DNA from 2 places in the Streptomyces sp. NPDC047014 genome. Region 1 is predicted to be linked to the other one. Evidence: riboswitches for the same ligand, from Rfam matches in the RefSeq annotation. Region 1 holds a riboswitch; the other holds the start of a gene.
What was found. A riboswitch is a leader RNA that binds a small molecule or an ion and turns the genes downstream of it on or off. The one in region 1 is predicted to bind cobalamin.
Positions count from the first base shown of each region.

Region 2: another riboswitch for cobalamin. It lies ahead of ABZ873_RS04220 (ribonucleoside-diphosphate reductase subunit alpha); the one in region 1 lies ahead of ABZ873_RS11150 (CoA-acylating methylmalonate-semialdehyde dehydrogenase).

Region 1 is NZ_JBEYVX010000013.1:18,097-26,168, reverse strand. Features, by position in the region: gene aceA (isocitrate lyase) at 1-831, opposite strand, end outside; gene ABZ873_RS11155 (short-chain fatty acyl-CoA regulator family protein) at 1,210-2,622, shown strand; cobalamin riboswitch at 2,683-2,868, shown strand; gene ABZ873_RS11150 (CoA-acylating methylmalonate-semialdehyde dehydrogenase) at 3,081-4,580, shown strand; gene ABZ873_RS11145 (acyl-CoA dehydrogenase family protein) at 4,586-5,731, shown strand; gene ABZ873_RS11140 (enoyl-CoA hydratase/isomerase family protein) at 5,728-6,834, shown strand; gene mmsB (3-hydroxyisobutyrate dehydrogenase) at 6,831-7,733, shown strand; gene ABZ873_RS11130 (enoyl-CoA hydratase) at 7,730-8,072, shown strand, end outside.
Region 2 is NZ_JBEYVX010000004.1:148,256-156,327, forward strand. Features, by position in the region: gene ABZ873_RS04200 (GntR family transcriptional regulator) at 220-984, shown strand; gene ABZ873_RS04205 (carbon starvation CstA family protein) at 1,107-3,326, shown strand; gene ABZ873_RS04210 (YbdD/YjiX family protein) at 3,323-3,520, shown strand; gene ABZ873_RS04215 (GNAT family N-acetyltransferase) at 3,668-4,165, shown strand; cobalamin riboswitch at 4,210-4,339, shown strand; gene ABZ873_RS04220 (ribonucleoside-diphosphate reductase subunit alpha) at 4,483-6,864, shown strand; gene ABZ873_RS04225 (ribonucleotide-diphosphate reductase subunit beta) at 6,864-7,880, shown strand; gene ABZ873_RS04230 (hypothetical protein) at 7,986-8,072, opposite strand, start outside.

The sequences.
Region 1 (8,072 bases):
CGGGGCGTAGGCGAGGCCGCGCGCGATGACCGGGGCCATGCCGTTGCGGACGTGGTAGAAGCCCTCGGAGGTGCGCTCGCCGGTGCAGAACTCGGCGTCGCGCTCGTCGACGTCGCTGGTCAGCAGGGTGGCCGCGAGGGCGTCCGTACGGGCGATGACCAGGGTCGGGGTGTCCGCGATGTCGGCGGCGAGGCGGGCCGCGTTCAGGGTGCGGATGTGCTGCGCGGTGGGGACGAGGACCTTGCCGCCGAGGTGGCCGCACTTCTTCTCGGAGGCGAGCTGGTCCTCGTAGTGGATGCCCGCCGCGCCGGCCGCGATCATCGCCTTGGTCAGCTCGAAGGCGTTCAGCGGGCCGCCGAAGCCGGCCTCCGCGTCGGCGACGATCGGCGCGAGCCAGTCGGTGGTGTCGGCGCCGCCCTCGGCGGTGGCGATCTGGTCGGCGCGCAGCAGGGCGTTGTTGATCCGCCGGACCACCTGGGGCACGGAGTTGACCGGGTAGAGCGACTGGTCGGGGTAGGTGTGCCCGGCCTGGTTGGCGTCGGCGGCGACCTGCCAGCCCGACAGGTAGATGGCCTGGAGTCCGGCCCGGACCTGCTGGACGGCCTGGCCGCCGGTCAGCGCGCCGAGGGCGTGGACGTAGTCCAGGTCGTGCAGCTGGCGCCAGAGGCGCTCGGCGCCGCGCCGGGCGAGGGTGTGCTCCTCGCGGACACTGCCGGAGAGCCGGACCACGTCCTCGGCGGTGTAGGTGCGCTCGATGCCCGCCCATCGCGGGTCCGTGGCCCACCGCCGCGCCAGCTGCTCGGCCGCCGCCGTCGTGTTCGTGTCTGCCATGACCGTCACCGTCTCCATGAGTCGCTTGTCCTGCCAACCCTCCGTGCCTCGCGACGGAAGGGGTGGCACTGTGTGCCGTGTTCTTGGGTTGCGGCCGCCGTCCCCACCTGGGGAGGTGCTGAGCAATGGTGCAGGTCGGCCGGGTGGGACTGCCGGGATCTCCGACGTCAGGGCGTGAGTCGTGCCCGGAGTGTCCGCCCGGGCCGCCGGGGTCCGGCGGGCCGCACCACAGACTCTGGCAGCGGCACGCAGTGCCATCAATGCGGTACGTCTGCCAAGTTCTGCGAATCTTCGGCAGCGGATTTGCCAAGCTTGCGAAGGTCCCGGGCGGCGGGATCGCGCGTAACCTGAATCCCGGTCGAGAGCCGGAGGAGCCAGGTGAGCAAGACGTACGCGGGGGCGCGGCTGCGGCGGCTGCGCGAGGAGCGCCGGATGAGCCAGGCCGAGCTGGCCCGGGTCCTGGCCATCTCCCCGAGCTACCTCAACCAGATGGAGCACGACTCGCGGCCCCTGACCGTGCCCGTCCTGCTGCGGCTCACCGAGGCGTTCGGCGTGGACCCCGGCTTCTTCTCCGAGCGCGACACCAGCCGGCTCGTCGCCGATCTGCGCGAGGCCCTGGCCGGGGAGGTCGCCGAGGCCCGGGTCTCCCCCTCCGACCTGGCCGAACTGGCCTCCCGGATGCCCGCCGTCGCCTCCGTGCTGCTGGACCTCGGGCGGCGCGCCCAGCTCCTGGCGGAGCGGCTGGCGGACACCGCGGACGGCCGGGACGGCGGCCCGGCCGCGCCCCGCTCCCCGCGCTCCCCGCACGAGGAGATCCGCGAGTTCTTCTACCGGCGGCAGAACTACCTCCACGACACCGATCTCGCCGCCGAGGACCTGGCCCGCGAGATCGGCATCCGCCCCGGCGAGGTCGTCCGGGCGCTCACCCGCCGCCTCACCGAGCGCCACGGCATCCGGCTCGCCGCAGACTCCGACCGTCTGCACCACTACGACGCCGCCACGCGCGTCCTGCACCTGTCCGGGCGGCTCCGCCCCGGCCAGCAGGCATTCCGGATGGCCACCCAGCTGGCCCTCCTGGAACACGGCCCCGAACTGGACCGGCTCGCCGCCGAGGACTTCCCGCCCGGCTCCCCGGCCCACCGGCTGGCGCGGATCGGCATCGCGAACCACTTCGCCGCCGCGCTGATCCTCCCGTACCGGGCCTTCCACACGGCGGCCGAGGAATTCCGCTACGACATCGAAAGGCTGACCGACCACTTCGGGATCGGCTACGAGACGGTCTGCCACCGGCTGAGCACCCTGCAACGCCCCAGGCTGCGCGGGGTGCCCTTCTCCTTCGTCCGTGTGGACCGGGCGGGGAACATGTCCAAGCGGCAGTCCGCCACCGGATTCCACTTCTCCCGCGCCGGCGGCACCTGCCCGCTCTGGAACGTCTACGAGGCGTTCGCCGCGCCCGGACGCATCCACGTCCAGGTCGCCGCCATGCCCGACGGCCAGCGCTACCTGTGGACCGCGCGGGCGGTCACCCGCCACCGGGGCGGCTGGGGCGAGCCCGGCAAGACCTTCGCGATCGGCCTCGGCTGCGAGATCCGGCACGCCCCGCGGCTCGTCTACTCCGACGGCCTCGACCTCGACAACATCGCCGCCGCCACCCCCATCGGCATGGGCTGCCGCCTCTGCGAACGCCTCGACTGCCCGCAGCGCGCCGTGCCGCCGCTGGGCCGCCCCCTCGCCGTGGACGAGAACAGCAGCACCTTCATCCCCTACCCGGTGGCCCGCGGCGGCGAGTGACGCGGGCCGAGGGGGTCGTGCCCCGGGGCGCGCGGGCGGAGGCTCTGGACTTACTAGGACGTCCAACTATATGTTCGTGGCACAAGGTCCGCGGTGCAGGGAAGCCGGTGTGAATCCGGCACGGTCCCGCCACTGTGACCGGGGAGTGTGCTGCCATCCACACGCCACTGACGAGGGCTGTCGGGAAGGCGGGCGGCGCGCGGGGATCCGGGAGTCAGGATACCGGCCGCGGATTGTTCCGTGTTGTCCACGAGGATGGAGCAGACACGCATGGCACCGGTCCGTACCCACGACCCTGGTGATCCGGCGGAGCGAGCGGGAACTCCCGCGTCCCCCTAGCTCGTCGGCGGCCCCCGCGCCGTCGCTGTCCCACGGCATGCCCCACCCCCGCACCCCACCGGGTGCGGGCGCGGTCCTGCCGTGCCATCCCGGATCCAACCTGACGAGAGCAGGCACCCATGGTCCGCGAACTCACCCATTTCATCGGCGGAAAGCACACCACCGGCACCTCCGGGCTCTTCGCCGACGTGTACGACCCGAACACCGGCACCGTCCAGGCCCGCGTCCCCCTCGCCGGACGCGCCGACACCGAGGCCGCCATCGCCAACGCCGAGGAGGCGCAGGCCGATTGGGGCCAGTGGAACCCGCAGCGCCGCGCCCGCGTACTGCTGCGCTTCCTCCAGCTCGTCGAGGGCGAGCGGGAGGACCTGGCCCGGCTGCTGTCCGCAGAGCACGGCAAGACCGTCGCCGACGCCCACGGAGACCTGCAACGCGGCCTGGAGGTAGTCGAGTTCGCCGCCGGGATCCCGCACCTGCTCAAGGGCGAGTTCACCGACAACGCGGGCACCGGCATCGACGTCCACTCGCTGCGCTCCCCGCTCGGCGTGGTCGCCGGCATCACCCCCTTCAACTTCCCCGCCATGATCCCGCTCTGGCAGGCCGCACCCGCCCTCGCCTGCGGGAACGCCTTCATCCTCAAGCCCTCCGAGCGCGATCCCTCCGTACCGCTGCGCCTCGCGGAGCTGTTCCTCGAAGCCGGGCTGCCGCCGGGCGTGCTCAACGTGGTCAACGGCGGCAAGGAATCCGTCGACACCCTCCTTGAGGACCCCCGCGTCCAGGCCCTCGGCTTCGTCGGCTCCACCCCGATCGCCGCGCACATCTACGCCACCGCCGCCGCCCACGGCAAGCGCGCCCAGTGCTTCGGCGGCGCCAAGAACCACATGATCGTGATGCCCGACGCCGACCTCGACCAGGCCGTCGACGCCCTCGTCGGCGCCGGCTACGGCTCGGCCGGCGAACGCTGCATGGCCATCGCCGTCGCCGTCCCCGTGGGCGAGGAGACCGCCGACCGGCTCGTCGCCGCCCTCAAGGAACGCCTCGGCACCCTGCGCATCGGCCGCTCCGACGACCCCCAGGCCGACTTCGGGCCCCTGGTCAGCCGGGACGCCCTCGACCGGGTCCGCCGCTACGTCGACATCGGCGCGGGGGAGGGGGCCGAACTCGTCGTCGACGGACGCGGGTTCACCCTCGACGGCCACGAGAACGGCTTCTTCGCCGGAGCCACCCTCTTCGACCGGGTCTCCCCGCAGATGCGGATCTACCGCGAGGAGATCTTCGGGCCCGTGCTGTCGGTGGTCCGCGCCGCCGACTTCGAGGAGGCGCTGCGGCTGCCGAGCGAGCACCCCTACGGCAACGGCGTGGCCATCTTCACCCGGGACGGGGACACCGCCCGCGAGTTCACCCGCCGCGTCAACACCGGCATGGTCGGCGTCAACGTCCCCATCCCGGTGCCCGTCGCCTACCACACCTTCGGCGGCTGGAAGCGCTCCGGCTTCGGGGACCTCAACCAGCACGGCCCCGACTCGATCCGCTTCTACACCCGTACCAAGACCGTCACCTCGCGCTGGCCCTCCGGGGTCAAGGAGGGCGCGAGCTTCACCATCCCGACGATGGGATGAGCGCCATGACCACCACCCTCACCGAGGACCAGCTCGCACTGGCCGAGGTCACCCTCGACTTCGCGCAGGAGCAGCTGGCCCCGCACGCCGTGGCCTGGGACCAGGACAAGCACTTCCCCGTGGACGTCATCCGGCGGGCCGCCGCCCTGGGCCTCGCCGGGGTGTACGTACACGAGCAGCACGGCGGTTCCGGCCTCAGCCGCGCGGACGGCGTCCTCGTCCTCGAAACCCTCGCCACGGGCTGCCCGTCCATCGCCGGCTACCTCTCCATCCACAACATGGTCGCCTGGATGGTCGACCGCTACGGGGACGACGCCCAGCGCGCCCGCTGGCTGCCCGGCCTCTGCTCCGCCGGGACCCTGGGCAGCTACTGCCTCACCGAACCGGGCGCCGGCTCCGACGCCGCCGCACTGCGCACCCGCGCGGAACGGCAGGGCGACCACTACGTCCTGACCGGCGTCAAGCAGTTCATCTCCGGCGCCGGAGCGGCCGGCCTCTACGTGGTCATGGCCCGGACGGGGGAGCCCGGCCCCGGCGGCATCTCCGCGTTCGTCGTCGAACGCGAGGACCCCGGGGTGGCCTTCGGGCCCAACGAGCGCAAGATGGGCTGGAACGCCCAGCCGACCCGCCAGGTGATCCTGGACGGCGTCCGGCTGCCCGCCGACCGGCGGCTCGGCGCCGAGGGCGAGGGCTTCCGTATCGCCATGAACGGCCTCAACGGGGGCCGCCTCGGCATCGCCGCCTGCTCGCTCGGCGGGGCGCAGAGCGCCCTCGACCGCTCGCTGGCCCATCTCGCCGACCGCGAGGCGTTCGGCGCCCGGCTGCTGGACGCGCAGGCGCTGCAGTTCCGCCTGGCCGACATGGCCACCGAGCTGGCCGCCGCCCGCGCGCTGGTCCGGCAGGCCGCCGAGGCCCTGGACGCGGGGGACCCGCTGGCCCCCCGGCTGTGCGCGATGGCCAAGCGCTTCGCCACCGACACCGGTTTCGCGGTGGCGGACGCGGCCCTCCAGCTGCACGGGGGCTACGGCTACCTCAGCGAGTACGGCATCGAGAAGATCGTCCGCGACCTGCGGGTCCATCAGATCCTGGAAGGCACCAACGAGATCATGCGTGTCATCGTGGCGCGCGGACTCACGGAGACACTGCGATGACCGACAACACCGCGAACACACCCGGCGGCGGCCCGGCCGCACCCGGCCCTGTCCTGATCCGTACCGAGGGCCGCGCCGCCTACCTCACCCTCAACCGCCCCAAGGCCCTCAACGCCCTCAGCCACCCCATGGTGCTCCGCATCATGGAAGCCCTCACCGCCTGGGCCGACGACCCCGCGGTCGAGCTGGTCGTGATCGAGGGCGCCGGCGAGCGCGGGCTCTGCGCGGGCGGCGACATCCGCGCGATCCACGAGGACGCGCGCACCGGCGGCACCGCCTCCGCGGACTTCTGGCGCGACGAGTACCGGCTCAACGCCCTGATCGCCCGCTACCCCAAGCCGTACGTCGCCCTCATGGACGGCATCGTCATGGGCGGCGGGGTCGGCGTCTCGGCCCACGGCAGCGTCCGGATCGTCACCGAGCGCTCCCGCGTCGCCATGCCCGAGACCGGCATCGGCTTCGTGCCCGACGTCGGCGGCACCTACCTGCTCGCCCTCGCCCCCGGCGAGCTCGGCACCCACCTCGCGCTGACCGGCGCCCCCGTCGGCGCCGCCGACGCGCTGCTCTGCGGCCTCGCGGACCACTTCGTCCCGGCGGCCGCCCTGCCCGCGCTGGCCCGGGAGCTGGCCGTGGACCCCGTACACACCGTGCTGGAGCGGTACGTCGCGGAGCCGCCGGCCGGGGGGCTCGCCGCCGACCGGGAGTGGATCGACCCCTGCTACGCCGCCGACTCCGCCGAGGAGATCCTGGCGCGGCTGCTCGCCTCCGGCGTGCCCGCCGCGAAGGCCGCGGCGGACACCCTGCGGGCCAAGTCGCCCACCGCCGTCAAGGTCACCCTGGCGGCGCTGCGCCGGGCCCGCCGCCTCGGGCCGCTGGAACGCGTACTGGAACAGGAGTACCGCGTTTCGTGCGCGGCCCTGGCCTCGCCCGACCTGGTCGAGGGCATCCGGGCCCAGGTCATCGACAAGGACCGCACCCCGCACTGGTCACCGGCCACGCTGGAGGACGTCACCCCGGCGGACGTGGACCGCTACTTCGCCCCGCTCGGCGCGGACGAGCTCCGGCTCGCCGCGGCCGCCCCGTCCCAGGAGGTCGTCTGGTGAGCAGCACCGTCGCATTCATCGGGCTCGGCCACATGGGCGGGCCGATGGCAGCCAACCTGGTCGGGGCCGGACACCGCGTCCTCGGCTTCGACCTCCTCCCCGACCTGCTGGCCGCGGCCACCGCGACCGGGGTCGAGCCCGCGGAGTCCGCCGCCGCGGCCGCCGCGCAGGCCGAGGTCGTCGTCACCATGCTGCCCGCCGGCCGCCATGTCCTCGCCCTCTACGGGGAGCAGGGGCTGCTGGCCGCCGCCCGGCCCGGGACCCTCTTCGTCGACTGCTCCACCATCGACGTGGCCGACGCCCGCGCCGCGCACGAGGCGGTGCTCGCGGCCGGCCACCGCGCGCTCGACGCCCCCGTCTCCGGCGGGGTGGTGGGCGCCGAGGCCGCCACGCTCACCTTCATGGCCGGAGGCGGCGCCGAGGAGTTCGCCGCCGCCGAGCCGCTGCTCGGCGCCATGGGCAAGAAGGCCGTGCACTGCGGCGGTCCGGGCGCCGGACAGGCCGCGAAGATCTGCAACAACATGATCCTGGCCATCTCGATGATCGGCGTCAGCGAGGCGTTCGTACTCGCCGACAGCCTCGGACTGGACCACCAGGCGCTCTACGACGTGGCCTCCACCGCCTCCGGCCAGTGCTGGGCCCTCACCGTCAACTGCCCCGTGCCCGGCCCGGTCCCGGCCAGCCCCGCCAACCGCGACTACCGCCCCGGTTTCGCCGCGCCCCTCATGGCCAAGGACCTCGGCCTCGCCGCCAACGCCCTGCGCGCGGGCGGGGTGGAGGCCCCGCTCGGGCTCAAGGCCGCCGAGATGTACGCCGCGTTCGCCGCCGCCGAGGGGGCCGACCTGGACTTCTCGGCGATCGTGCGCACCCTCCGACCCCAGAACGGGAACCCCGTATGACCTACGAGACGACCGACGCGACCAGCGACGCGACCGCCGACGAGACGACCTACGAGACGATCCTGCTGGAGCGCAAGGGCCGCGTCGCCCTCCTCACCCTCAACCGGCCCGGCGCGCTCAACGCGCTCAACCTCCAGGTGATGCGGGAGGTCGTGGCCGCCACGGAGCAGCTGGACCGGGACCCGGAGGTCGGCTGCATCGTCCTCACCGGCTCCGCCAAGGCGTTCGCCGCAGGCGCGGACATCAAGGAGATGCGCCCGCAGAGCTATATGGACATGTACCTCACCGACTGGTTCACCGCCTGGGACCGCCTCGGCGAGGTACGCACCCCCACGCTCG
Region 2 (8,072 bases), on a different contig from region 1:
TGGGGCTGGGATCTGATCCATATTGGTGTAGACCAGTAGCTGGAGCTTGGCCTAGACCTATAGGGGTGTCAAGGGTCTAATGAGCGGGTGCCCGGTCCGTTATCGGACCGACACCTGGGGAGAGAGAAGGCCAGTACCCCCACTCGTGTCACCATGTGACCGCACATATCGGAGGAGCCGGTGACGGCAGCGAAACTGGAGTCGGGAAGGCGGGCGGCGATGGCCACCGAAGGCACGCTCACGGAGCCGGAGGGCGGGGCAGTCACCCGGACGGCGCGTGTTCCCAAGTACTACCGACTCAAGCGGCACTTGCTCGACATGACCGAAACCATGCCCCCCGGGACGCCGGTACCGCCGGAGCGCACCCTCGCGGCCGAGTTCGACACCTCGCGGACCACCGTCCGGCAGGCCCTCCAGGAACTGGTGGTGGAGGGGCGGCTGGAGCGGATCCAGGGCAAGGGCACCTTCGTCGCCAAGCCCAAGGTCTCCCAGGCCCTGCAACTCACCTCGTACACCGAGGACATGCGCGCCCAGGGACTGGAGCCGACCTCCCAGCTCCTCGACATCGGCTACGTGACGGCCGACGACACCCTGGCCGGACTGCTCAAGATCAACACCGGCGGACGGGTCCTGCGCATCGAGCGGCTGCGCCTGGCCAGCGGCGAGCCGATGGCCATCGAGACCACCCACCTGTCCGCCAAGCGCTTCCCCGCGCTGCGGCGTTCGCTCGCCAAGTACACCTCCCTCTACACCGCCCTGGCCGAGGTGTACGACGTCCACCTCGCCGAGGCCGAGGAGACCATCGAGACCTCCCTCGCCACCCCGCGCGAGGCCGGGCTGCTCGGCACCGATGTCGGCCTGCCCATGCTGATGCTCTCCCGGCACTCCCTGGACGCCGACGGCGAGCCCGTGGAGTGGGTGCGCTCGGTGTACCGCGGCGACCGCTACAAGTTCGTCGCCCGGCTCAAGCGCCCCGCCGTCTGAGCCGTCCCCCGCGCCGCGTACCGGAATCCCTCGACCGGAATGCGGACGGGGGCTTACGTTCACCAGGCATTCCCCCGTAGATTCCGCCTGCTTACGCAGATGATCGACGAGGGGACGAGGTCATGCCTGAACCGGAAGCAACAGGGACAGAACGGGACACGGCGAGTCCGGCCGCCACACCGGGCTCGCTCTCCCCGAAGTCCGTCGCCGTGTGGGTGCTCGTCGGCCTCGTCGGCGCCATCGGCTGGGGCGTGCTCGCGCTCTCCCGCGGTGAGGAGATCTCCGCCGCCTGGCTGCTCGCCGCCGCGCTGGGCTCGTACGCCATCGCCTACCGCTTCTACGCCCGCTTCATCGCCCACCGCGTGCTCAAGGTGGACGCCACCCGGGCCACCCCCGCCGAACGCCTCGACAACGGTGTCGACTTCCATCCCACCGACCGCCGGGTGCTCTTCGGCCACCACTTCGCCGCCGTCGCCGGCGCCGGGCCGCTCGTCGGTCCCGTGCTCGCCGCGCAGATGGGCTACCTGCCGGGGACGATCTGGATCGTCGCGGGCGTGATCTTCGCCGGCGCGGTGCAGGACATGGTCACCCTGTTCTTCTCCACCCGCCGCGACGGGCGCTCCCTCGGCCAGATGGCCCGGGACGAGATCGGCCCCGTGGGCGGAGCCGCCGCCCTCGTCGCCGTGTTCGCCATCATGATCATCCTGCTGGCGGTGCTGGCGCTGGTCATCGTCAACGCCCTGGCGCACTCCCCCTGGGGCGTGTTCTCCATCGGCATGACCATCCCGATCGCCGTCTTCATGGGCTTCTACCTGCGCGTGCTGCGGCCGGGCCGGGTCACCGAGGTCTCCTTCATCGGCGTCGCGCTGCTGCTGCTCGCCATCGTCGCGGGCGGCTGGGTGGCCGAGTCCTCCTTCGCCGGGACCTTCACCCTGGAGAAGGAGACGCTGGTCATCTGGATGGTGGTGTACGGCTTCCTGGCGTCGGTGCTGCCGGTGTGGATGCTGCTCGCCCCGCGCGACTACCTGTCCACCTTCATGAAGATCGGCACCATCGCGCTGCTCGCCCTCGGGGTGGTCATCGCGATGCCCACGCTCAAGATGCCCTCGGTCACGGAGTTCGCCGCCCGCGGCGACGGGCCGGTCTTCGCCGGGTCGATGTTCCCCTTCGTCTTCATCACCATCGCGTGCGGCGCGCTCTCGGGCTTCCACGCCCTGGTCTCCTCGGGCACCACCCCGAAGATGATCCAGAAGGAGACCCAGGTCCGCATGATCGGCTACGGCGCCATGCTGACCGAGTCCTTCGTCGCCGTGATGGCGATCATCGCGGCCTGCATCATCGAGCCGGGCCTGTTCTTCGCGGTCAACTCCCCCGGCGGCGTCATCGGCACCACCGTGGAATCCGCCTCCCAGGCGGTGACGAACTTCGGCTTCGCGATCTCCCCCGAAGCGCTCGCGCAGGCCGCGAAGGACGTCGAGGAGGCCAGCCTGCTGTCCCGTACGGGCGGCGCGCCGACCTTCGCACTCGGGATGTCCGAGATCTTCTCCGCCGTGCTCGGCGGGGCGGGCATGAAGGCGTTCTGGTACCACTTCGCGATCATGTTCGAGGCGCTGTTCATCCTCACCACGCTCGACGCGGGCACCCGCGTGGGCCGGTTCATGCTCCAGGACAGCCTCGGCAACGTCCACAAGTCCTTCAAGGACGTCAGCTGGAAGCCCGGGGTGTGGTTCGCGAGCGCGATCGTGGTCGGCGGCTGGGGCTACTTCCTGTGGGTCGGCATCAAGGACCCGCTGGGCGGCATCAACCAGCTCTTCCCGCTCTTCGGCATCGCCAACCAGCTGCTCGCGGCGGTCGCGCTGGCCGTCTGCACCACGCTGCTGGTGAAGTCCGGGCGGCTCAAGTGGGCCTGGGTGACGGGTGTCCCGCTGGTCTGGGACGCCACGGTGACGCTGACCGCGAGCTACCAGAAGATCTTCTCGGAGGACGTGAAGGTCGGCTTCTTCGCCCAGCGCGACAAGTACCAGGCGGGCATCGACGCCGACAAGGTGCTGCCGCCGGCGAAGAACATGGACGACATGCACACCGTGGTCACCAACGCCACGGTGGACGGGGTGCTGTGCGCGCTGTTCGCGATCCTGATCCTGGTGGTCCTCGCGGACGCGGCCCGGACCTGCTGGAAGGCCGTCCGGGATCCGGGGTCGGCCACCCTCTCCGAGGTCCCGTGGACCGAGTCGAGGATCGTCGCGCCGGCCGGGCTCATCGCGACCGCCGAGGAGCGCGAACAGCTCGCGGCGGCCGGCCGCGACTCCGGGGGCGGCCAGGTCAAGGAGCCGGTGGCGTGAGCTCCGTACGGAGCGCGCTGGCCCGGGCGCGGTACTGGGTACGGGAGTTCTCCGGCGAGGCCGCCTACGACCGCTACGTGGCCCACGCGCGCTCCCACGACCCGCAGGCGCCGGTCCTCACCCGCCGCGCCTTCGAACACGCCCGCACGGACGCCCGCGAGGCAGACCCCCGCAAGGGCTTCCACTGCTGCTGACCCACCCGAGGGGCCCCGCCGCAACCCGCGCCGGGGCCCCTCCGCATATTCAGCGCACCCAGCCCTCGTACGGGCGCACCCTCCTCGACGGTGCCCGCCACAGACGACAGCGGTGCCCGCCGCCCGGCGTGCGGCACACTCGGGCGCATGGACATGGTGATCAGGCGGGCAGTGCCCGGGGACTACGTGGGGCTCGGGGAGATCACGGCGCGGGCCTATCTCGACGACGGGCATCTGGACTTCAACGAGGACGACGCCTATCTGGGCGTGCTGCGGGACGTGGCCGGGCGGGCCGCGGTGGGTGAGGTGCTGGTCGCCGAGCAGGACGGGCTGCTGCTCGGCGGAGTGACCTTCGCCGCACCCGGGAGCCCGCTCGCGGACATAGCCGGGCCGGACGAGGCCGAGTTCCGGATGCTCGCGGTGGATCACGCCGCGCGGGGCAGAGGGGCCGGGGAGGCGCTCGTACGGGCGTGCATCCAGCGGGCGCGGGCCCTGCCCGGGGTCACCGGCATCGCGCTCTCCACCCAGCGCAGCATGGGCGGGGCCCACCGGATCTACGCGCGCCTGGGCTTCCAGCGCACGCCGGAGCGGGACTGGGCGCCCATCGAGGGCCTGACACTCCTCACGTATCGGCTCAAGCTGTAGCCACGCCGACACTACATGTGGGGGTTGCGGCAACGGGCCGCCCCCACATGTATGCTCATGCCTGCTGTCGCCGCAGGGGAATCCGGTGGGAATCCGGAACTGTCCCGCAACGGTATGAAGTGTCCGACATCCGGACACCAAGTCCGATGACCTGCCGACAGCGTGCCCGGCTCGACCGAACCGGGTGCCGACACGTCCGGGCCTCGCGGTTGGGCCGGTGGACGCCATGCGGGGGTACGCGTTCGCGTCGCGCCCGCGTGCGCCCACCCGCGCCCCGCCCCGCCGATGACCGGGCCGAGCGAGGGAGAGCTCCCGCCGTGACCATCGCGCCTTCCGCACCGCGCGCCGAGTCCATTTCTGGCGACAACACCGAGGGCCCGGGGGCCACGCTGCTGCGTACCCTCACCGAACTGACGGCGGACCTCCCCGACACCGACCCCGGCCGGGTCGCCGCCGCCGCCCTGCGCGGCCGCAGCGCCGCCGCCGACGAGGCCGAACTGCGCGGGCTCGCCACCGAGGCCGCCGCCGGGCTGATCTCCGAGGACCCCGCCTACTCCAAGCTCGCCGCCCGCCTGCTGACGCTGGCCGTCCGCGACGAGGCCGCGAGCCAGGGCTCGACCTCCTTCTCCGCCTCCGTCGCCGTCGGCCACCGCGAGGGCCTGATCGCCGACCGCACCGCCGAGTTCGTCGCCGCCCACGCGGCCCGCCTCGACGCGCTGGTCGAGCACACCCTCGCCGAGGGCGCCGACGACCGCTTCGGCTTCTTCGGCCTGCGCACCCTGCACAGCCGCTACCTGCTGCGCCACCCGATCACCCGCCAGGTCATCGAGACCCCGCAGCACTTCATGCTGCGCGTGGCCTGCGGTCTGGCCGCGGACGAGAGCGTGCAGGCCGTCGAGGAAGTGGCCTCGCTCTACCGGCTGATGAGCCGCCTGGACTACCTGCCCTCCTCCCCCACCCTCTTCAACTCCGGCACCCGGCACCCGCAGATGTCCTCCTGCTACCTGCTGGACTCCCCGCTGGACGAGCTCGACTCGATCTACGACCGCTACCACCAGGTCGCCCGCCTCTCGAAGCACGCCGGCGGCATCGGCCTGTCGTACTCCCGCATCCGCGCCCGCGGTTCGCTGATCCGCGGCACCAACGGCCACTCCAACGGCATCGTGCCGTTCCTCAAGACCCTCGACGCCTCCGTCGCCGCCGTGAACCAGGGCGGCCGCCGCAAGGGCGCCGCCGCCGTCTACCTGGAGACCTGGCACGCGGACATCGAGGAGTTCCTGGAGCTCCGCGACAACACCGGTGAGGACCAGCGCCGTACGCACAACCTGAACCTCGCCCACTGGGTGCCGGACGAGTTCATGCGCCGCGTGAACGCCGACGCCGACTGGTCGCTGTTCTCCCCGGCGGACGTGCCCGGGCTGGTCGACCTGTGGGGCGACGACTTCGACGCCGCCTACCGCAAGGCCGAGGCGGACGGCCTGGCCCGCAAGACCATGCCCGCCCGCGAGCTGTACGGCCGGATGATGCGCACCCTCGCGCAGACCGGCCAGGGCTGGATGACCTTCAAGGACGCCTCCAACCGCACGGCGAACCAGACCGCCGAGCCGGGCACCGTCGTCCACTCCTCCAACCTCTGCACCGAGATCATCGAGGTCACCAACGACGGCGAGACGGCCGTCTGCAACCTCGGTTCGGTCAACCTGGGCGCCTTCGTCCTCACCGAGACCGGTGAGATCGACTGGGAGCGGCTGGACGAGACCGTCCGCACCGCCGTCACCTTCCTCGACCGCGTGGTGGACATCAACTTCTACCCGACCGAGCAGGCGGGCCGCTCCAACGCCCGCTGGCGTCCGGTCGGCCTGGGCGCCATGGGCCTCCAGGACGTGTTCTTCAAGCTCAAGCTGCCCTTCGACTCCCCCGAGGCGAAGGCCCTGTCCACCAAGCTCTCCGAGCGCATCATGCTCGCCGCGTACGAGGCGTCCTGCGACCTCGCCGAGCGCAGCGGCCCGCTCCCCGCCTGGGAGCAGACCCGCACCGCCCGCGGCGTGCTGCACCCGGACCACTACGACGTGGAGCTGAACTGGCCGGAGCGCTGGGCCGCGCTGCGCGCCCGCGTCGCCGCGACCGGTATGCGCAACTCCCTGCTGCTCGCGATCGCCCCGACCGCCACGATCGCCTCGATCGCCGGCGTGTACGAGTGCATCGAGCCGCAGGTCTCCAACCTCTTCAAGCGCGAGACCCTGTCGGGCGAGTTCCTCCAGGTGAACGGCTACCTGGTCGAGGAGCTCAAGCAGCTCGGCGTGTGGGACGCCCAGACCCGCGAGGCGCTGCGCGACGCCTCCGGCTCCGTCCAGGGCTTCGGCTGGATCCCGGCCGAGGTGCGCGAGCTGTACCGCACGGCGTGGGAGATCCCGCAGCGCGGTCTGATCGACATGGCGGCGGCCCGTACGCCGTTCCTGGACCAGTCGCAGTCGCTGAACCTGTTCCTGGAGACGCCCACCATCGGCAAGCTCAGCTCGATGTACGCGTACGCCTGGAAGCAGGGGCTGAAGACCACCTACTACCTGCGCTCGCGCCCGGCGACGAAGATCGCCCGCGCCGCCCAGGCCGCCGCCCCCGTCGCACTGCCCCAGGCCGTCGACGCGGACGCGCTCGCCTGCTCCCTTGAGAACCCCGAGTCCTGCGAGGCATGCCAGTAATGAGCTCCACCGACCACAAGAACCTCCTGGACCCGGGCTTCGAGCTCACGCTGCGCCCGATGCGCTACCCGGACTTCTACGAGCGCTACCGGGACGCGATCAAGAACACCTGGACCGTCGAGGAGGTCGACCTCCACTCGGACGTCGCGGACCTCGCGAAGCTGACGCCCTCCGAGCAGCACATGATCGGCCGGCTGGTGGCGTTCTTCGCCACGGGCGACTCGATCGTCTCCAACAACCTGGTGCTGACGCTCTACAAGCACATCAACTCCCCGGAGGCGCGCCTGTACCTGTCGCGCCAGCTGTTCGAGGAGGCCGTGCACGTCCAGTTCTATCTGACGCTGCTCGACACCTACCTGCCCGACCCGGACGACCGCGCGGCCGCCTTCGACGCGGTCGAGGAGATCCCCTCCATCCGCGAGAAGGCGCAGTTCTGCTTCAAGTGGATGGACTCGGTCGAGAAGATCGAGCGCCTGGAGACGGCCGCCGACCGCCGCCGCTTCCTGCTGAACCTGATCTGCTTCGCGGCGTGCATCGAGGGCCTGTTCTTCTACGGCGCCTTCGCCTACGTGTACTGGTTCCGCAGCCGCGGCCTGCTGCACGGCCTGGCCACCGGCACCAACTGGGTGTTCCGTGACGAGACCATGCACATGAACTTCGCGTTCGAGGTCGTGGACACCGTCCGCAAGGAGGAGCCGGAGCTCTTCGACGACGCGCTCCAGCAGCAGGTCACCGACATGCTCAAGGAGGCCGTGGAGGCGGAGCTGCAGTTCGGCCGGGACCTGTGCGGTGACGGCCTGCCGGGCATGAACACCGAGTCGATGCGCGAGTACCTGGAGTGCGTCGCGGACCAGCGTCTGGTCCGGCTCGGGTTCCCGGCGGTGTACGGCTCGCAGAACCCGTTCTCGTTCATGGAGCTCCAGGGTGTGCAGGAGCTGACGAACTTCTTCGAGCGGCGCCCGTCGGCCTACCAGGTGGCGGTCGAGGGCACGGTGGACCTGGACGAGGACTTCTAGGACCTTCCGGGGCCTCGCGGGATCGTTCCGGGGAGCCGGGATGCGGATGGATGATCATCCGTGTCCCGGCTTCTCGCGTTCCCGGCCCCTCGTGCGCGAGCGCGGTCAGTGGATGACGGGGCCCAGGTGCCAGCCGCCGCGGCGGCGCGGGGTGGGCGGCAGGCCGCCCGAGCGCTGGCGGGGCAGCCATAC